DNA from 2 places in the Alteromonas sp. G5_S2_22_S1 genome. Region 1 is predicted to be linked to the other one. Evidence: predicted binding sites of a transcription regulator. Region 1 holds the regulator's gene; the other holds the start of a gene.

Region 1 (10,420 bases):
TTGCACGTGTTGGTGGTCGTTACAGCGATGAATGGCATCGTGTTCACCTGCTTAATCCTCGTAACGTAGTACCAGAGTCGAACATGCCAGGTTTCCCTTGGCTTGCGGAAAACACGCTTGACGGCGAGTTAACAGCTAAAAAAATGGAAGTATTCCGTGGATTTGGTGTTCCGTATACCGACGAAGATATTGCGGGTGCGAAAGCGGCAGTAAAGGGTAAAACGGAAATGCAAGCCCTTATTGCTTATCTACAATCTCTTGGCACACATTTGAAATAATATGGATCAAGGAATTGTAGGCAGCATTTTTACTGTCATCGTCTTTGTAAGCTTCATCGGTGTTGTGTGGTGGGCGTTTAGCGGCCGCAACAAGAAGAAATTCGACGAAGCAGCAAACTTACCGTTTGCAGACGAAGAAAAAGAAAAATCAAAAGAAGATTAGCAGGAGTCTCGAACTCATGAGTATGTTTTGGACAATTTGGATTTCAGTGATAACCCTAGGGTTAATCATTGGTTGCTACTTCCTTCTACGCTGGACCCTTGCGAACAAGACCGGTGTACCTGAAGGTGAGTCAATGGGCCACAAATTCGATGGTATTGAGGAGTTGAATAATCAACTTCCTCGCTGGTGGACAATTATGTTCTACATGACCATCGTTTGGGGCTTTTTATATCTAGCGCTTTATCCTGGCCTAGGTGCATATGAAGGTATTTTGGGTTGGAAGAGTTCTAACCAAAATATTCAGTCGCTAGAAGAGTCAGTTCAGGCGCGTATTGACGCAAAAGAGCAAGGCTACCTAGTGGAGTATGACCGTGAACTTGATTTCGCTGCTGAGAAGTTCGACCCGATCTTCGAAGCCTACGCGCAAGTTCCTGTTGAAGAACTGGCTAAAGACCCAGAAGCAAATAAAGTAGGTCAGCGTTTATTCCTACAAAACTGCTCTCAGTGTCACGGTTCAGATGCACGTGGTCAGAATGGCGGCTTCCCTAACCTAACGGACAACGACTGGTTGTACGGTGGTTCAGGTGCGAAAATCGTAGAAACCCTTACGCTTGGTCGTCAAGCAGCAATGCCTGCATGGCTTGATGCTATGGGTGAAGACGGTATCGAAGAAGTCGTTAACTATGTACTTAGCTTAAGCGGTCGCGATGTAGACCCACAGCTTGCTGAAGCGGGTAAAGCGCGTTTCGCAGCATGTGCGGCATGTCACGGTATGGACGGTAAAGGTAATCAGGCACTAGGTGCACCAAACCTTACTGACAATATCTGGCTATACGGCGGCAGCCACAGAGCGGTCACTGAAACACTAACTTATGGTCGTAACGGTGTAATGCCTTCATTCAAGAAAACCTTGGGTGATGATAAAATTCACGTAGTTGCGGCGTACGTTTACAGCCTTTCAAATGATTAATGATTTAAATCATTAAATATCTCAAAAAGCCTCGTTACTACGGGGCTTTTTTTATGAGAAAATACAGACATATAATTTGCGTACGCTACAACGTTATAAAACGCGTATTTGTCGCTTAGCAGCACGTAGCACACATCCTATTTTAACTAACGTAAATAGTATAAATGCCTATATCCAACGCCATAGTTATGGTTATTGCTTTAACTGAGTTCTGTTTAAGCAGTATTAATACCTATGTTGTTAGCGTAGTAACCACGAGAAAAGTTGAATGAATAGACCCTGGTATAAAGAGTTTTGGCCCTGGTTTTTAATTGCCGTCCCTATCATTACCCTTATTATGGGTGGTGTACTGTTAAACCTAGCCATTTCCACTGAAGATAGTTTAGTGGTCGACGATTACTACAAAGAAGGGAAAGCGATTAATGCGCGCTTGGATAAAGAAGCCATAGCCCGTCGCATGAATATCACTACCGACTTAACCATTAAAGATGGAAGTATTGCCCTTGAGTTTCACTCTGGCATTCCACAAGACGGCAATGCGGTGAAACTTAACTTCTATCATGTAACGCTTGAAGAGCGTGATGTCAGCGTACTACTTAGCCGCGATGCTAGTGGTATCTACCGAGGGTATGTTGAAGAAAGCCTCGACGGCAAGTGGCGGGTCTCACTTACGCCTATTGACGATAGCTGGAAAATTCAAAATATCCTCTACCTTCCCCACGCTGGCAAAATGAAATTCAATCCATAATGGCCACGCACGACTGTTATCACTGTGGCCTGCCCATTGCGAGTCACGAGGAAGGAAAGTTTAATACAGTTATTCTAGGTCAGCAGCGCGATATGTGCTGCCCAGGCTGCTTAGCTGTTGCCGAAGCAATCGTAGACAACGGGCTTGAAGACTACTATCAATTCAGAACTGAGCCTGCGCAAAAATCTGACGATGGGATTCTTGAGACCCTCGATAAATCAAAAGTTTATGACGACCCGTCACTGCAAGAAGAATTTGTGTTCGAGGAAGGTCAAGATAAACAAATTCAACTGACCCTTGAGGGTATTACGTGTGCTGCTTGTGGCTGGCTTATTGAAAAGCAGCTGTCTAAGGTAGAAGGCATAAAGCAAGTGGCGGTCAACGTACAAGAGCGCCGCGCACTGGTTACTTGGTCTCCATTTCAAATCAAACTTAGCCAAATTCTTTCTACGCTCAAACGAATCGGCTACGTTGGCTCGCCTTTCCACCCCGATGAACACGAAGCCAGCTATAAGCGAGAACAAAAAACATTTTTAAAAAAACTGGGGCTTGCCGGCATCATGACTATGCAGGTGATGATGCTAATGACCGGGCTTTATTTCGACTGGTTCGGGGCTATAGAACTTGAAACTCGTCAGTATTTCTACTGGGTAGCCCTGACACTTACCACCCCTGTAGTGCTTTATTCAGGCAGTACGTTTTATGTAGGCGCAGCAAAAGCCCTAAGTGCAAGAACAGTTAATATGGATGTGCCGGTCTCACTGGCTATTTTCGGCACCTATATTGCGGGAATTCGCTCTACGGTACTAGAGCAAGGTGAAGTGTATTTCGAATCGATCTGTATGTTCATCTTTTTGTTGCTACTCAGTCGCTTTTTAGAGCATCGCAGCCGTCAACGTGCTGCGCAAATATCCGCCAATATGATGCAATACGTGCCTGTGTCTGCCACTAAGCTAGAAGCTAACGACAGCGTAACAGAATGTTTAGCAAAGCAGTTAAAAATAGATGACATTGTACTGGTTAAGCCAGGGGAAACCATTCCCATAGACGGTTTGGTAACACAAGGGAGCGCTGCCGTTGACGAGTCGATGCTTACCGGCGAATTCAATCCGGTGCGAAAGTCAGCCAATAGCACCGTTTATGGCGGTACTGTTTGTCAGGACGGCACATTAACGGTAAAAGTTACTCAGACACTTAAAAATGCGTTGGTAAATCAAATTGTCCGCCTTCAGGCAAGCGCTATGGCGAGTAAGCCTAAAGCGGCACAATTAGCCGATAACTTTTCCCGTTATTTCGTGAGCGCCGTACTGGTTATCTCAGCGTTAACTTACGGGTTTTGGTACGTAAACGGCAGTGACGATGCCTTTTGGATCACTATATCTGTGCTGGTAGCAACCTGTCCTTGCGCGTTAGGTTTAGCCACGCCTTCAGCGCTAACCTGCGCTATGGCGAAATTAAACCGCCAAGGCATTTTGCTAAAACGCGCCGACGCCCTCGAGCAGATCACTAATATCGACACCATAGCATTGGATAAAACCGGCACCCTGACTCAAGGCAAGTTTACGATTTCCAATGCGTGGTTTGCTGACGGAATTGATAGCGAAAGCGCTATGGCGATAGCCTGCGCGCTTGAAGCTCGTTCCGAACACCCAATCGCGAAGGCCTTTAACGGTAAGGTATCACACAAGGTGGATAATTTTACCGTAACGCCTGGGGGTGGCATTAGCGGTGTAATCAATGATACACATTTTTCAATGGGCTCTGCCGCATTTAGCCTGGCTAACTTACCATCATCAGATACTTACCCATCAGCCAATGTATTTTTAACAGTAAAAGGGCAAATCATTGCTGCTTTTGAAGTACGTGACACCCTTCGTGACGATACCCATGAAACTCTAGATATCTTGTCGCAAAGCCATACCCTTGCGGTATTAAGTGGTGACACCCAACAAAACGTTGATACGCTAACCGCGCCTTTGCCCATAAAAACGGCGAAAGGCGGCTTAACACCTGAACAAAAATACGAAGCGGTTCAGCAAATGCAGCAAGGGGGAGCCAAAGTAATGATGATGGGCGACGGCATTAACGATGCACCTGTACTTGCCAGTGCAGATGTTGCCATTGCAGTGGGTAACGCAACGGACGTTGCCAAAACGGCTGCTGACGTTATATTGCTGGGCGATCAACTGTTATCTGTACCAGCGCTAATTAAAACCTCACATCAAGTGAAACAGAAAATAAGACAAAACATCGGCTGGGCTGTGGGATACAACCTTTTAATATTGCCTTTCGCCGTGTCTGGTTTACTTTCTCCATGGATGGCGGTTGTGGGTATGTCATTAAGCAGTATCATTGTAGTTACAAACTCAACGCGACTTTTGAGCAAATAGCATGAGTATTATTTACGTATTAATTCCTATCGCCATCATTATTGTGGCAGTCGCTATTGTCATTTTCTTTTGGGCGGTAAAAACCAATCAGTTCGAGGATTTAGACCGCCAAGGCTATAGCATTCTTTTTGACGATGACTTATCGCCAGAAGAGAAAAAACTGGCCGAACAGCGCAAACAAATACAAGAAGATAAGGCAGCAAAAAGCCAAGAAGATAATGGACGGGATTAATTACTTTTCTGCCTTTCTTATAGGTTTAGCAGGAGGCGTACATTGTGTAGGCATGTGCGGCGGTATTGTTGCAGCGCTTAGAGTGGTATCGCCAAAGGGGGCATCGGTATTGCCCTACACCCTCGCCTACAACATGGGACGCATTACTAGCTATACACTAGCAGGGGCCATTACCGGTGCGCTTGGAAAAATAGCTGCTGACTTCGTACCGCTTGCTAATTATGCCCTCTCTCTTCTAAGCGGCATCATGTTGCTTTTACTCGCTTGTTACTTAGGGAAATGGTGGACGGGTTTATCGGTCTTAGAAAACGCGGGCAAAGGCCTGTTTGCAAAGCTTCAGCCTTTATCAAAACGATTTCTTCCTTTCAAAACGCCGTTAAGCGCGGTTCCCTACGGCTTTGTATGGGGCTGGCTACCATGTGGATTGGTCTATTCAACGCTAACCTGGTCTCTGGCAGCGGGTAATGCATTGCAAGGCGCTGGCATTATGTTTTTCTTCGGTTTGGGAACGTTACCCACATTGTTAGCCGCAAGTGCCGGTAGCCAGTATCTTGTTCAAAGCTTTCAGCACAGCTATGTGAGACAAGTCATAGCTGTGATAATGGCCATATATGCCACTTATCTAATTTATGGCGCATTCATGTGAAAATGCGTGTACTATAATCATGTGTACATTAAGAGAGTCAGTCTTATGAGCAAAGGAAGCGAATTTTCAATACATTGTCAGAACTGTAGTTTCAGTCACCTCTGTTTACCTGTTGCATTGAATAAGACAGAAATAGAGTCTCTCGACGATATCATAGAGCGCAAAAAGCCCCTTCATAAAGGTGATACCCTTGTTCAAACCGGCGATAAGTTTGAGTCGTTATATGCAGTAAGAACCGGGTCATTTAAATCGTTTGTGACTAACTCTGAAGGTGAAGAGCAAATAACGGGGTTTCACTTTCCCGGTGACATCATTGGCTTTGATGCCCTTCGAGAAAACAAGCACCAAAGTTACACAATGGCTCTAGAAACCGCCATGGTGTGCGAGTTGCCCTACGAAACGCTTGACGAAATGTCGATGCAGTTTCCTAAATTACGCCATCAAATTATGAGCTTTATGAGTGCAGAGATTAAACATGATCACGATTTGATAATGCTTCTCAACAAACGCACGGCTGAAGAACGCCTTTTGTATTTTATCTCTCATTTATCTCAGCGTTTTGAAGAACGCGGTTTTTCACACAGAGAATTTCACCTTACGATGACGCGTAACGAGATAGGTAACTATCTTGGCTTAACGATAGAGACCATCAGTCGCTTATTAAGTCGTTTCCAAAAAGAAGATATTATTAAAGTTGATGGTAAACTTATTACGATTGTGGACTTTGAACGCCTTAATACCAAGCTAGAAGTGCTTAACGGCCCGAGTATAGTGTGTAACGGCTAACGTGGTCTAACTCGGTTAAATAGTGTTATCTTCCTAAAAGCGCGCATTCAGCGCGCTTTATAATCCTACTTCCAAAACCTTTTTTACCCATTAGTGCCAATGCCGCAGTCACTATACATTGTTGCTTGCCTTGCAATATAAAATACTTGATCTAAAACAACTTACGTTTTCCACATTGTCGTTTATAGTTAGTAAGAGTTACTGTTGAACGTTACCGTTCACACAGCCACGACCAAACTTCGTATTAGGGGGAGTTATGATTGAGTGTAAACGAATCCTTGCGGTAGTCGATGCCGAGCGAGATAACCAGCCCGCGTTAAGTCGCGCTTATGAATTAGCATCAAAGACCGGGGCCTCTGTAACTGCGATTATGGTGGTTTACGACTTGTCTTATGATATGACCACTATGTTAAGTCCAGATGAGCGAGAAGCCATGCGAGATGCTGTTACCAATGAGCATGCTAAATGGCTCTCTGGGCAGCTTAAAGAACAAGGCTTCGGTGAAACTGACATCGTGGTTGAATGGAACAATCGTGCCTACGAATCGATTATCTATTACACACTTAAGAATCAAATTGACCTTGTTGTAAAAGCCACTAAAAAGCATGACGACCTGGCTTCCGTTATTTTTACACCTACCGATTGGCATTTAATGCGTAAGTGTCCGCGCCCCGTTTTATTAGTTAAAGAGCATGATTGGCCAGAAGGCGGCGAGATCATTGCCGCTGTAAACGTCGGCAGTGAAGACGAAGAACATGCTGCGCTTAACGACAAGATTACCGTTATCGCCAATGATTATGCGGCCTTGCTAAAAGGTAAGGTTAATTTAGTCAATAGCTTCCCTTCTACGCCACTTAATATTGCTATCGAGGTGCCCGAATTTGACCCTGATACCTATCATGACGCGGTAAAAAATCATCATAAGAAAGAAATGAAAAGCCATGCGTTAAAGTACGGCATTGCAGATGAAAAATGTGTTGTCAGAGAAGGGCTACCTGAAAAAGTCATTCCACAAGTGGCAAAGACATTAGACGCCGAACTCGTCATTATAGGCACTGTAGGCCGTGTTGGTCTTTCTGCCGCGCTTATTGGGAACACGGCGGAGCATGTTATTGATGAGCTAAATTGTGACGTATTGGCTATCAAGCCAGACGGATTCGAGTCGCCGTTAAGTGTGTGATGCCATTAACCTTACGAGCAACCTTTTATGCGTAAATTTAAGAATACAGGCATGGTCTAGAAAAGGCCCTTTATTGTATAATGCTTGCTTTATCACGAACCAAGCTAGTTAATTATGAGTTTAGGCACAAGCAGTGCTGATGCGTCGGTACTAAACGCAGCGCAAAGTAAGCAAAAGTACAACTTCAACAAACTTCAGAAGCGCCTTCGCCGCAATGTGGGTAAAGCCATAGGCGATTTCGGTATGATTGAAAACAATGACAAAGTCATGGTGTGTTTATCTGGCGGTAAAGATAGTTACACCATGCTGGACATTTTGTTGTTTTTAAAGAAGATTGCGCCTATTCACTTCGACATAGTTGCGGTAAACCTTGACCAGAAGCAACCAGGGTTCCCTGAGCATGTATTGCCTGAATATCTAGAGCGTATTGGTGTTGATTACAAAATTGTAGAAGAAGACACCTACTCTATTGTTAAAGATAAAATTCCTGAAGGTAAAACCACCTGTTCACTTTGTTCAAGACTGCGCCGCGGTATTTTATATCGCACCGCAAAAGAACTCGGCGCAACAAAAATAGCCCTTGGTCACCACCGTGACGATATGTTGGAAACCTTTTTCCTAAATATGTTTCACGGCGGAAAGCTGAAGTCCATGCCGCCAAAACTAGTCAGCGATAATGGCGAGCATATCGTTATTCGTCCGCTCGCCTACTGTACAGAAAAAGACATCGTAAAATATTCACAAGCCGTAGAGTTTCCTATTATTCCTTGCAACCTATGCGGTTCCCAAGAGAATTTACAGAGACAAAATATTAAAGCCATGCTTCAAGACTGGAACAAACGCTTTCCGGGCCGAATAGAGTCAATGTTTAGCGCTCTTCAAAATGTAGCGCCATCTCACTTAGTAGATAACAACTTGTACGATTTTAAAGGTATTACCACCCAAGATGGCCCCGTTGAAGATGGCGACATTGGATTTGATCAACCTTCTTTTACCACAAACAGCAACGCTGCTTTAGCAACCGAAGAAAGCGCGATTGAAGTGGTAAACATTGTGGAACCTAAATAGATGAAAATAGGACTTGCGTTAGGCGCTGGTGCAGCACGAGGCTGGACCCATATAGGTATCATTCAAGCCTTAGAAAAGCTGGGCGTTAAAATAGACGTTGTTGCCGGCTGCTCCATTGGCGCTTATGTTGGTGCTGCCTATGCAAGTGGCAAGCTGGAAGGCTTAAAAGAGTGGGCGTGTTCATTAAGCGACTGGCAAGTGCTTGCTCTTATGGGAGTTGGGCTTAGGCGTGGTGGCATAGCTAGCGGACAAAAGGTTTTTGACAAGCTTGCTAGCGAGTTTTGTGAATCTAGCTATGAAGATATGCTTAAACCTTTTGCGACCGTGGCTACTGACTTATACACAGGTCGTGAAGTGGTGTTTAACTCAGGTCCTATTGGCGATACCATTCAAGCATCTTGCGCTATTCCTGCCCTCTTTGCGCCCGTAGCTCATGGAGACCGTTGGTTAGTCGACGGTGCGGTCGTAAATCCTGTTCCTGTCAATTTGTGCCGTCAATTAGGCGCAGATTTTGTCATCGCGGTTAACCTAAATGCCGACTTTAGGCCTCTTCGCCTTGAAAAGTTAAGACAGGATCACGAAGAAAATCAGCGTAAGACCGAAGACTTTTTTACCAAAAGCCAAAACGTATTGCGTCAATGGTTTTCCCCCGACAGTAAACAAGATGATAAAAGTATCGAGGATAAAGAAGAGCCTAACGCCGATGCAGCCAAAAACGTTAAAACCGAAGAAGGTATTGCCGCAGATGTTATCGATAAAGTAGAAGAAGAGTTTACCGAAGTTCCTGTCAAGGTAAACAAGCGCAACCCACCGGGCATAATGAGCGTGATGAGCAGTTCATTAGAGATCCTGCAGGCGCGCGTTACACGCTCTCGTCTGGCTGGCGATCCGCCGGATATCTTAATTGAACCTCAGTTGACAGACGTGGGTATTATGGAGTTTCACAGAGCTGAAGAGCTGTGCGCGAAGGGAGAAGAGACCATCGCGCGTTTAGCCGAACAGATTAGATATCAGTTACTTACGTAATAACTAGCTTGACGCCATAGCCGTAACACGAAGGGGCGCATGAGGCAAAGTCAATCCTTTTGCGCCATCAATCCACTCTTGTTCAAGGTGCAATACGCCATTATTTATCTGTACACCTTGCGGGGTAATAAAATCTAAATTCTTATCGTCAAATTGAATCATTAAGCCTTTTACAGAAGGCATCATGAAAGACAAAAAACTCCCCATTTCATTAAAGAAAGCTTCGTATTGCCCGTACAAAAACGTAAGGTCATCTTTTGTATAATATTGCTTTAGGTATTCCGGTTTTGTTTCAAGTTGAACCGACATATCGCACACATTGGCACGTTCGCCTAAATCAATGCGCACCAGTGCGTTGGCTAGCTTCAGGGCTTTTTCGGTGGGAACGGTAAAGCGCCCTTCTTCACTTACAGTAAGTGCCATCGTTTTCTTATCAGTCACTATAGCTGCGCCATTAACTTCACAGAGGCGCCCTTCGCCTACGCGTACAAAACCAAACGCAAATTGAAGCGCTTGTGTATCTTCGTTATCCAGTTTTTTAACATGGCTATAGAAACGACTGTACTCAACGTCAATCGTTTCTGCAGCTACCGGTGAGATGCCAAAACCGACAAGTAGGGATGAAGCTAAAAATAAGGCAGCGCGTTTCATTCGGATAAAAACTCCTCGTTAAATCGAATCATTGTTTGAAGCTCTTCCACATAAGCGGCTCCGCGCTCTGAGTAGTTCATTAGCCCTTCCGCCAATGCCACTCCAGTAATAGGTATTTGGTTCGCCCTTAATCGACTGCGAATTTCTCTTAAATCGGCATAGGCGTCGTGTCTGTTTAAATTTCGCATGTAGGTATAGGTCGCTCTCGACAAGCTGTCGAATTTAGCCACTTCGTGAGAAGCGCCGTCGTTTCGTCGGCTTGGCACAAAACCACACCCTTTT
Region 2 (10,420 bases), on a different contig from region 1:
GTCAAAATAACAACAGGAATGCTGCGCAACTTCGGATCGTTCTTTAATTCTTGAAGTGCTTCGCGACCATCTTTTCTAGGCATGTTTAAATCGAGCAGAATTAGGCTTGGTCGCGGCGCAGAAGCTGGGTCTGTATATTTGCCCTCATGGCGCAAGAATTCTAAAAGCTCAACGCCGTCTTCAACGCAAAACAAATTGTTTAATACTCTGCTTTCTGCAAGCGCATCGACAGTGAGTAGACGGTCATCCTCGTCATCATCTGCCATTAATATATTGATTGGTTGGGTTTGTTTACGCGTCATTGTGTGTATCTCCATTATTATTGTTTGAAAAAGGATCGCTATCTTTAGGCATAATCATCAAGAACGTTGCCCCTTCCCCGGGGGTGCTTTTCGCGGTTATGTGGCCATTGTGTCGTTCAACAATGCGTCGGCAAACGGCAAGTCCAATGCCGGTACCTTTGTACTCACTTCTACCATGCAGACGCTGAAAAGGAGCAAATATTTTTTCTGCAAAAGACTGTTCGAAACCAATACCGTTGTCAGATATCGCTATTTTTATCCATTCGTTTTCCTCATGCATCAATATATCTTTCAAATCTTCTTCCGTCGCATCAGTAACGGTTATATTGACGATGGGCACCACGCTTTCGCTTTGAAATTTAAGCGCATTAGAGATGAGGTTCAAAAAGAGCTGTTCGAGTTGGGACTTGTCCCCTCGAATTGTTGGCATTTCGCAAACGTTTATCTGCGCCGACTTTTCTTCAATGGCTATCTCTAAATCTCCAAGTACGCTTTTTATAACCCGATCTAGGTTAACTTCTTCAAACTCTCTACCTCGGGTTGATACTCGAGAAAAAGCCAGAAGATCAGAGATAAGCATAGACATACGCTCAGCCGCATTAAGCATGCGAGCAAGGTAATCTTTGCCCCTCTCGTCAATCACGTCGTTGTAGCCGGATTCTAACCTATTGCCGAACGCCCTGATTTTTCGCAGCGGCTCCTGAAGATCGTGAGAGGCGACAAAAGCGAAGTCTTCAAGCTCTCTGTTACTTCTGGCAAGTTCGTCAGAGTAAACGCTGAGTTCCTGAGTACGCTCTACAATCCGCGACTCCAAATCTTCATTTACAGACTCAAGGTCAGCTTGATACCTTTCATGCTCACGGGAGTTAATTTTTAATAATAAAAATACGGTGATTATGAGAAGAAGCGTTGTCGCTGATGAAATAATCAGCGTATTTACAGAATCACGTCTTAAACTCATCAAGTTGGCAAGGTGTGTTCCCTGCATATCTCTTTCTGAGTTGTGAATATCATTAAATACGGTTTCAAAACGCCGATAAAGGGCAATGCCTTTATCACTATTTAATGATTCTATGGCTTGTTGTTCATTGCCTTCTTTTATGAGTTCAACAACTCGAATCACCTCATTGACTTTCGCTTTAGTAAGGTCGAGTAGCTCTTCAATCCTAACGGATTGGTCATCGATATCGGAAGAAAAAGAGCTGACTTCGACTTCGCTCATCAGTTCGCCAATAACACTTAACGATTCGCTGTAGTCCGTCAGGTATTTTTCATCGTCTGTTAACATATAGCCACGTTGTCCAGACTCTACGCGCAAAACGGCTACGTGTAGCCTGTTTATGGCATTAATAACACGGTTTGTAGTAAACAATCTGGCTTCAAGCGCAGAGAGGTCATTTAGTGTGCTTACCACATAAAATGAATTTGCCGTTATCACAACGATAACAAGCACAACGATAACAATCCAACTGTATATCGAAGACAATACTTTAGAAATCATCTATTTATTCCGAAACATTTTCGCCCAGTTCTGAAGTCATTTCAGTCAGGGTGTGGCTGCAGTCTTTTGCGCTGCTTATTATTTTATCCAATGCCGTTAACGCCTTTTCAGGCGGAACGTCTCCGTTTAATGCCATTTTTACTAGCTCAGCTTGCATCGAAATCCTGTTCAGCGGCTTACGCGCGTCGTGAACAAAAACACTAAGTTGAGAAAACTCGTCGCTAGTCATACTGAATACCTCATTGTTTTTATTCGTCTTTACTTAAGTCACCATATGCGTGAAGGCGGTTATAGAGGGTCTTAGTACTGATCCCCAGCATTTCAGCAGCCGTTGTTTTATTGCCGTTGACCTTTTCTAGCGTGGCGTAAATAAGCTCTTTCTCAACGTCTTCAATGGTGCGTCCTGCCTGAAGTGCCGGTGTCGTACTTTGCTTTTGAGCGAAAGGCGATTCAATGGTTTTTGGTAACTCTATTTCACTTTTTTCGGGGTCACTCATGATAGCTGCACGATGCACAAAGTGTCTTAATTCACGAACATTGCCCGGCCAATCGTAGGCTTGAAGTGTATCAAGTTGAGCGTCTTCCCACCTAAAGTTAGAGCCATTATCCTTATTAAATTCAGCGATGAACGTTTTAGCTAACAAAGGAATATCTTCTTTGCGCTCTCTTAGTGGGGGGATAGTGATAGGAAAAACGGCAAGCCTAAAATATATATCCTCGCGCAGCACTTTACTTTGCGCAATCTCTTCCATTGTCCGGTTTGTTGCAGATACAACGCGACAATTAACGGGGATAGTTTTAGTGCCGCCAACGCGAAGCACGACCTTGTTTTCTAAAACGCGAAGCAGGTTTGGCTGCATATCTATGGGCATTTCAGTAATTTCATCCAGAAAGAGTGTTCCCCCCTCGGCTTGTTCGAATACCCCTTCTTTTCGACCCACAGCGCCAGTGAATGCGCCCTTTTCATGACCGAACAGTTCACTACCAATGAGTTCTTTAGAAAAGGCACCACAGTTTGTGGCAATGTAGGGGCCTTCACTTTCTGAAGCGCGATGAATGGCGGCGGCGACCACCTCTTTACCCACGCCACTTTCACCGAGCAGCATGACATTTGCGCTTGTTTTACTTACACGAGAAATTAACTTATAAAGCTCTTTCATTATCGGTGACTCACCGATAAGCAAATCGAAATGTTTTTCTATCTTCTCTTCTTTAGGCGCTTTTTGTTTGTTTTTCTGACTTAAAACCGCCTCAATTTCTTCTCGTTGTATAGGTTTAACGAGATAGTCAACCGTAGGCCCACACAGCCCTTTAATAACGCTTTTGACAGAAGGGTGGCCGGTTATAAGGGTAACTCTTGGTCTTTTAGGAAGCGCGTCTAGTTCATTAAATAAATGCGCGCCACTACCATCTGGTAGCATAAAATCGAGTAATACGTGGTCGAAGGTTTCTTTTTCTAACCAGTCTCGGGCTTCTTTTAATGTTCCTGCGGTAAGCACTTCATGACCCAAGAATTCAATAATGGTACAGGCAACTTCTGTGAACTCAGCGTCGTCATCAACTAAAAGTACGGTTAGCACGTGGATGTCCCTCTCTTTAGATTCCTATTCGGAAAAATTCGGAATAAAAACAATGTTATAGTTTTATCATAATTTAACAGTCTTTGGGTATCAAAGCGCAAGTTTCGACTATTTTGATATCCAAAAAGTGTGTTAATTGGTTTTTCAAAACGAAATAGCTAACGCACTTATCAATGACAAGGTTTTTATAACCATTTCACGACTTTATTTGTCATTAGCGTTCGTAAATATTTCCCCTTGTTATTACAAATTTACTCTGTAACAACTCTGTCGTTTTTACAAAAATTGCAAAAACTATTCCTACACGCGCAAAAAGGGCCGTTAATCGTCCAATGGCATATTTTTCGCACAACAAGGGGCTATTAACTTCTTTTTACATACAGCCCACCTTATATAGGCCAATTGGGTTCGGCTGCCGTTTTATAGATAAGGATTGTGCTTAACCGCTTGGCGGACGATTCGAGTTGTTAAATCAAAGGAATTGAATATGTTAGGAAAAACAGCTGAAAGATCAATGACCTTGTATGAGCTGCTTGGGAAAATGCAACCCCATGCGAGGCGGGACGAGTTTCTTTTTGCTGACTTCTGGACCGTAATGGAAAAGCGCGGGTTTGGGCCAATGCTTGCTTTGCCGTCGTTTATCGCCTGTACACCCATTGGCGCCATTCCAGGCATCCCATCTTTAGCGGGTGCGACGATATTACTCATCGCTTTGCAAATATTACTCGGTCGTCGTCACCCTTGGCTACCGGAAAGGGTAATGGAGTTAACATGTGATGCCGACCAACTTAGATACATCGTTGAAAAGGTCAAACCGCTCGCGGTGCGCGTGGACAGGTTTTTAGTTCCGCGTTGGTTTTTCATGCGCCAGCCAGTTGTTCGCTCATTCATTGCGTTGAATTGCGTGGCATGCGGTCTTGTGATGATTCCTTTAGAGCTCATTCCTTTTATGGGGCTAATCCCTGCTTCTGCCGTATTTATTATGGCAATAGGAATGGCCACCGATGACGGGGCAGTGGCACTTGTCGGTGTTTCAATTTCGTTATTTGGCTTTGTCTTGGGGTCTGAACGACTCGCTGCCCTAATCGTCTAAACCATTTGAACGCGTAAGTTCTCTAATCTTTGCATTCGTCCATAATAAAGTCCGAAGAGGGCAGGTTCATCGTTTGATACCTGAGCTCTCCAATGAACGCGCGAGCAGCGGGGCCTAAGGTATCACCATCTTCAAACGACAAATACAGTAATGCTTTTCTTAGCGCGGCATTATTGTCTAAGGGGAGTGGTTGCAAAGTACCGCTTTCTAGCTCTTCTTTAATAATAGCAATTGGTAACCATGCAAATCCTAATCCTTGGGCAATGATATCCAGTGATGTTCTTACATGGCTTACTGTCCAGCGCTGTTCGGCGCCTAGCCACCCAATATCTGCCTTTCGCTCGGCAGAGGAGTCGCGCACTACTATTTGCCTATGTGCCTTTAAATCTTCAAGGGTGAGTGTTCGGTTTAACTGATGTAGCGGGTGGTCTACATGGGCAACAGCGGCAAACTCAATTTCACAAAGGTCTTCGCTGAACCCATTAGGCAACACGAAAGGGGATATCCCTAAATCTACTTTCCCACTACTTAGCAGTGAATTAGCGCCACTTAATACGGTTTCCTCTATCTCAATACGCAACTGGGGAAATTCGGAAGAGACTTTAGCGAGAACGTTGTATAACAGCTCAGAGGGAAAGATTATGTCCACCGCTATACGTAGTGTTGTTTCTGTTCCGGCCTGTAGGCTATCAGCCACCGCTTCCAGTTTATGGGCTTCACTAAGCAGAAAAGAGGCACGGCGGTACATAAGTTCACCCTGTGGAGAAAGCTTTACTTTGCGGCCTATATTTTCAAATAAAGTAACCCCAATCGCGTTTTCTAGCTTTTGTACTGCGTGGTGAACGCTTGATTGACTTTTATGTACTTCTGCAGCGGCTTGATTAAAGCCGCCTGCATCTACAACGGCTTTAAACATACGCCACTGTTCTAGTGTGGATTTAAGCATAAAACGCCTTTTGACTTCGTTTAGCGTCTCTTATAGCACATACGGCTTTACTTAGTCATTTGTGCTGGCTTGATTAATTGTAGGTACAGAACACGTGATAACCGACACATTCTCATAACCCATCTTTAATAGCTGTTCTGCTGCGAGCGTAGCACGCACGCCAGACGCACAGTGAATATAAAGAGGCGTGGAAGCATCGCTAAAGTGTTCCAATGCCTTCATTTCTAAAACGCCACGCGGGATATGAAGGGCGCAAGGGACGGGCTCTTTGCTGACCTCTGCTGCTTCCCTAACATCAATAAGCGTACCCCCATTATTTTTTTGCTCACTGACGGCTTGTTCTGCCGTTATTGTTCTTATGTCCAGGTCGATATTTTCTAGCCGTTTCTTGATATCAATTAGCATTATATTTCCTTTAAAAATCGCTTTCGCTGAAACTGAGGTATAAATAAGATAAAACCAATATTCATAGGGTAGCACTACAAAATTTCATAAAATACGGGAATTCATCGCATAAAATGGCAAGTCGGCAAATTGTCTTATACTTTAGTATAGTAAATGGATAAATTGACGTTGAAATACTTTACAGATAGAGAGTGCTTATGTCCGAGGATATGGTGATAGGTTCAGATGATATAATGGAACATGCGGTGGAGGCTGAGATCTTCCTTAAGCAATTTGCGAACAAAACACGCCTTATGGTGCTTTGCTCGCTATTAAAGGAGGAGAAATCGGTTACCGAGCTGCTAGAGGTCGTTAGCGTATCACAACCTGTAATTTCACAACATCTTGCCCTACTGCGAGAATCAAAAATGGTGGCCACGAGAAGGGAAGGTCAAACCATTTATTATCGATTAGCTGACGAACGTGTTAAACGTTTAATTGCGTTAATGTACGAATTTTTCTGCGAGTAGTGTTTTTCGTTTTTCTTCCTTTCTAAAGTGCAATGTCCGCCTTAGCAAACGGACATTGCATTATCTATCAGCATGAAATTTTCTCGTTAGTCCTTAACGCGTTTCACTATTTATTTGTGCGCATAATGTAGGAATATAAGATTCTTCAGTAATTTTATCACTGTCTACTTCTGGTCGATTAATTAGCTCGTCATGGCTTAGCTTAACGCTGACGCAGTGTGCAGCCCAGTCGATTTTATCTACATCGGTCGGTAGAAGAGCAAGGTGTTTTCCGCCTGGAAGCCAATTATTGGTATCTACAACCAGCAGTACAATTTCCCAGCTTCGCGTATCAATAATAAAGTTACTGATGTGGCCGACATTATCAGTGGTTGTAGCCACCTCGTATCCGCCCACCTCGGCAACAGCACGCAGATGATTCGTGGATTTTTTAGGGTGGACCGTGTCTGATTCCTCAGCGTGCTGTAATTCAACTAACTCATCGGGATGAGCAAACTCCCCCCAAGCTCCTGGTCCTATCCAATAATAGCCATACCCGAAGTATTTGAAGAGATTCTCCTCATATTCACGAGATACAGGTTTATGCTCATCAATAGACGGACTGTTTTTAAGAGTATCAACCGTCATGTTTATTTGAATGGACTCCTCCTCGGCTTCCAAACCTGTCACAGAGATAGGAGATATCACAACCTTGCGGCTAAGTGGAAGCCAGGTGTTTGTATCTGCAACCAAATAGCGTACGGTAAAGGTCTCGTCATCAAAAAGGATATCGCGGATGCCGCCCACTTTGTCATCCACGGCGTGAATGGAAAAGTGAGTAAGCTGTTTTGAACTAATGATCATCGTTGCGCCTCCTTTGCTTGGGCTCGTTATTCAAAGCGATATTAACAAGTAAATTGGCATCGCTTTGTATTAGTCTAAGTGTAGACAGTCCTTAACGTTTCTTCATTTTGTTCTTGCCAAAAGTTGATTGAGATCATTTCGAGTCGTAAAACAAAAAAGCTCGCCGAAGCGAGCTTTATTAAGAGGGTGGAATGATTATGCTACATCGAATTCATCGTCGGAAAAGTCGTCGTCATAATCCGATTGATTACTCGCGCTGCTGTGAAGCGTATAAAAGTGCTTCTTGCCTCTTGCTAACCGGACATACTTCGCCCACGCCTTTTCTAGGTTGTTACTTGCTTCAACCTTGCCGCTAATGAAGTCAACAAAATGCGTTTCATCGTCGTTTTGTGGTGTAAGTTCACCCGTTTCTAATTGCAGTAACGTTTTACCGTATTGAGTAAGAAGATCTGCTTCTGCAATGCTAAAGTCACCTGATTTGCGAAATCCATAGGGAAATTTTTGACGGTCAATATAAGGTTTTGCTGATGGTCGAATAGCTAAACGTTTCATGATGTACCCAACGTAATGTTTTGTTCAGCGCACTTTTATGACAATTAAAAACGAAGATAAAACAAAAGATTTTTCTCTTATCAATAAAAAATTTTTAACGGTTTAAAAAGTAACAAAAAAATCAAAATGTAGCTTGCTTTTTGAGCAGTTGCTCGACAACGAGAAAGGGGCGCTGTTATTGCTTTAACTACTTGTAAAATAGCAATAAAAATTATTTTTATAGGGTTTTATAACTTCCGCGCTTACGGTGCACCATAGTACAGCTAACTGGCAGAAACATAGTTTTAAGCCAATCAAAGCGTGAATCATCAAAAATTATTATCGCTACGATGATTAAAATTCGTTTTTCATTTTATGGCTTAGGATAATAATTAAGGCGTGTTAACTACCTAGAGAATGCAATGAGCAAAGACTATCGTTACCAGCGTGAAGAATGGGACTCGGTAGAAGACGAAGGTTTTCACGCTAAAAAGCCAAATGCTAAACGTCATAGCGATGTGAAGGCAAAGCAAAAGCGTGACCTGCAACGTCGTGATAAACAGCGTCGCCTGCACCAAGAAGAGTATTAATTCATCGAGTTGGTGAAATTTTAATAAAGCGTACCGTTACATGCGGTACGCTTCTGTGCTTTTGTGTTTACTTGCCGTATTATCTGTGTCAACTTAGTTTTACTTTGATTTGGTTGTACAACAAGCATGGATATACGCTTTCTCACCACGTTTATAGAAGTGGCAAAAACCCGTCACTTTGGTAAAGCCGCAGAGAATCTTTACCTCACTCAGTCTGCCGTAAGCGCTCGCATAAAGTTACTTGAAGAGTATTTTCATACCACGTTGTTCATAAGGCAAAGAAATAGTATCCAGCTTACTCAATCGGGCGAAAAATTATTGCCCTACGCTCGACAGCTTTGCGCGACGCTAAACGAGGCAAAACAAGAGCTACAAATTCAGTCATCTGAATATGTTGTGTGCGGCGCCACACAACTAGCGAGCGAGTTATTATTACCCCAAATGTTAAGTCACTTGCACAGTACATTTCCCGATTGGTCAGTGAAAGCCGAAGTGCTTACGCTCGATAGCTTGTCCAGACAACTTCATGAGCGTGTAACCGATCTTTCTTTTTCCACCGAACCGCTTAAGTCAGAAGAAGTAAACAGTGAGGTTTTACTAGAACAAGAGTTAGCGCTTTATCGCATTGGAGAGACATCCGATACCATTGATGCGGCAGACTTTGTGGCTATTGATTGGGGAACCAAAGCAAGAGATTGGTTACTGACAGCTTACCCTCAACTGCGCGACGCCAAGTTGAGAACAAATTCACTTAATCTTGCACTAAACAATTTGCAAAGCGAGGGGGGCGTAGCTGTTTTGCCAATCCACGTTGAAAAGCAGTTACCGCAACATATAAAGGTGACGAAAATAAAGGCAGTAGAAAACGTATCGCTAAAAGTATACGTACATAGCATGAAGCAAGTGAGACGCGTAGGTTTAGCTGAAATTATTGACAGCGTATCTACCGCGTACTAACTGCGACCAGTAAACGAAATTTGCATGATGTGCCTATCGCGCCTGCAAAAGACAGAATTTAAGTGAGAACCTTATGTCACAATTACACCCATTATTAGAAAAAAATGCCTTTCAACGCCTAGAAGCGAGCTTAGCTACAATAAAAGCCGAAGAAAAATTATTCATTTTAAAAGATGAGCATGGCTGCGTGATGCTGACAACCGATGAAGAAGACGGCGTACCTGTATGGCCTGACGCTGAGCTAGCACTACTGTGGGCCACTGAAGATTGGGCTCACTGCGAGGCTATGGAGTTAACCACACAGGAATTTTTAACGAAATGGGTACCAGGAATGACGCAAGATGAGCTAATGGTTATAGTATGTCCGGTACCTGCAGAAGAAGGTGAGGTGATTACACCTGAAGAGTTCGCAGAGTATTTATAGCGTGTGATCTTAGAGGCTTTTGCTTCGGTAAACATTAAGCAGGGAGTGTAAGGCTGCTTTATTATGGAAATTTGAACACCGGTTTAAATACGCCAGCGACGCTTAATAAGTACTCCCTATCTCTATAGTATCAAGGAGGCGTTATGTTTACCGAGCAACCCACAATGAATAGCTTGTTTAGTCAACTTGGCTTAGGTAGTTCAGATGAAGAAATTACCGAGTTTTTCGAGACACATCGCGGTCTAAACAAGAGCCAACATCTTCACGAAGCCCCTTACTGGAATGAGAGCCAAGCTGCTTTCTTAAAAGACGCCATTGTTGAAGATGCCGCTTGGGCCGAAGTCATTGATCAACTTAACATAGAGCTTCACGAGTAGCGGTGGCCCTGTAAACCGGTTTTCGATCTCTTTACTTCGCTTTATTTTAATCAAAGGTAATATCAATTTTGTTGCACCCAACTATTGACGACTTGTGGTTTGTCCCCTTAGGGGGCACTGGCGAAATAGGGATGAATCTCAACTTGTACGGCCACAACGGCCGTTGGTTAATGGTGGACTGCGGTGTATCGTTTGACGAGCCTCTCGTTCCAGACTATAAAAAGGGCAGCAATATTGGTTCCACTGAATCTAAAGGTGCAACACATCGGGTGGTTGCGCCAGACCCTTCCTTTATTGCAAATCAAAAAGACGCGTTAGCGGGGATTGTTATCACTCATGCTCACGAAGATCACGTGGGCGCT

Evidence for each region. Region 1 encodes FNR, which switches genes on or off when oxygen is low (the NO sensors DNR and NnrR bind a similar motif). Its sites were predicted from a motif close to TTGATCTAGATCAA; they were not measured.
Region 2: a site for FNR is predicted at 7,303-7,316, ahead of ACTRWF_RS14895 (PRC-barrel domain-containing protein). Genes of this name have one in related genera too.

What each region holds. Positions count from the first base shown of each region.
Region 1 is NZ_JBQKUJ010000005.1:15,269-25,688, reverse strand. It holds gene ccoO (cytochrome-c oxidase, cbb3-type subunit II) at 1-278, shown strand, start outside; gene ACTRWF_RS07285 (cbb3-type cytochrome oxidase subunit 3) at 280-441, shown strand; gene ccoP (cytochrome-c oxidase, cbb3-type subunit III) at 458-1,411, shown strand; gene ACTRWF_RS07275 (FixH family protein) at 1,680-2,159, shown strand; gene ACTRWF_RS07270 (heavy metal translocating P-type ATPase metal-binding domain-containing protein) at 2,159-4,549, shown strand; gene ccoS (cbb3-type cytochrome oxidase assembly protein CcoS) at 4,551-4,781, shown strand; gene ACTRWF_RS07260 (urease accessory protein UreH domain-containing protein) at 4,768-5,427, shown strand; gene fnr (fumarate/nitrate reduction transcriptional regulator Fnr) at 5,473-6,213, shown strand; gene uspE (universal stress protein UspE) at 6,470-7,393, shown strand; gene ttcA (tRNA 2-thiocytidine(32) synthetase TtcA) at 7,508-8,461, shown strand; gene ACTRWF_RS07240 (patatin-like phospholipase family protein) at 8,462-9,487, shown strand; gene ACTRWF_RS07235 (DUF2987 domain-containing protein) at 9,491-10,138, opposite strand; gene ACTRWF_RS07230 (glucosaminidase domain-containing protein) at 10,135-10,420, opposite strand, start outside.
Region 2 is NZ_JBQKUJ010000014.1:98,552-108,971, forward strand. It holds gene ACTRWF_RS14855 (response regulator) at 1-302, opposite strand, end outside; gene ACTRWF_RS14860 (ATP-binding protein) at 292-1,803, opposite strand; gene ACTRWF_RS14865 (hypothetical protein) at 1,808-2,032, opposite strand; gene ACTRWF_RS14870 (sigma-54-dependent transcriptional regulator) at 2,052-3,383, opposite strand; gene ACTRWF_RS14875 (exopolysaccharide biosynthesis protein) at 3,871-4,476, shown strand; gene ACTRWF_RS14880 (LysR substrate-binding domain-containing protein) at 4,499-5,422, opposite strand; gene ACTRWF_RS14885 (rhodanese-like domain-containing protein) at 5,474-5,827, opposite strand; gene ACTRWF_RS14890 (ArsR/SmtB family transcription factor) at 6,025-6,336, shown strand; gene ACTRWF_RS14895 (PRC-barrel domain-containing protein) at 6,430-7,179, opposite strand; gene ACTRWF_RS14900 (MaoP family protein) at 7,375-7,731, opposite strand; gene ACTRWF_RS14905 (hypothetical protein) at 8,133-8,300, shown strand; gene ACTRWF_RS14910 (LysR family transcriptional regulator) at 8,427-9,257, shown strand; gene ACTRWF_RS14915 (DUF2750 domain-containing protein) at 9,331-9,681, shown strand; gene ACTRWF_RS14920 (DUF2789 domain-containing protein) at 9,825-10,058, shown strand; partial or broken gene ACTRWF_RS14925 (MBL fold metallo-hydrolase) at 10,127-10,420, shown strand, end outside.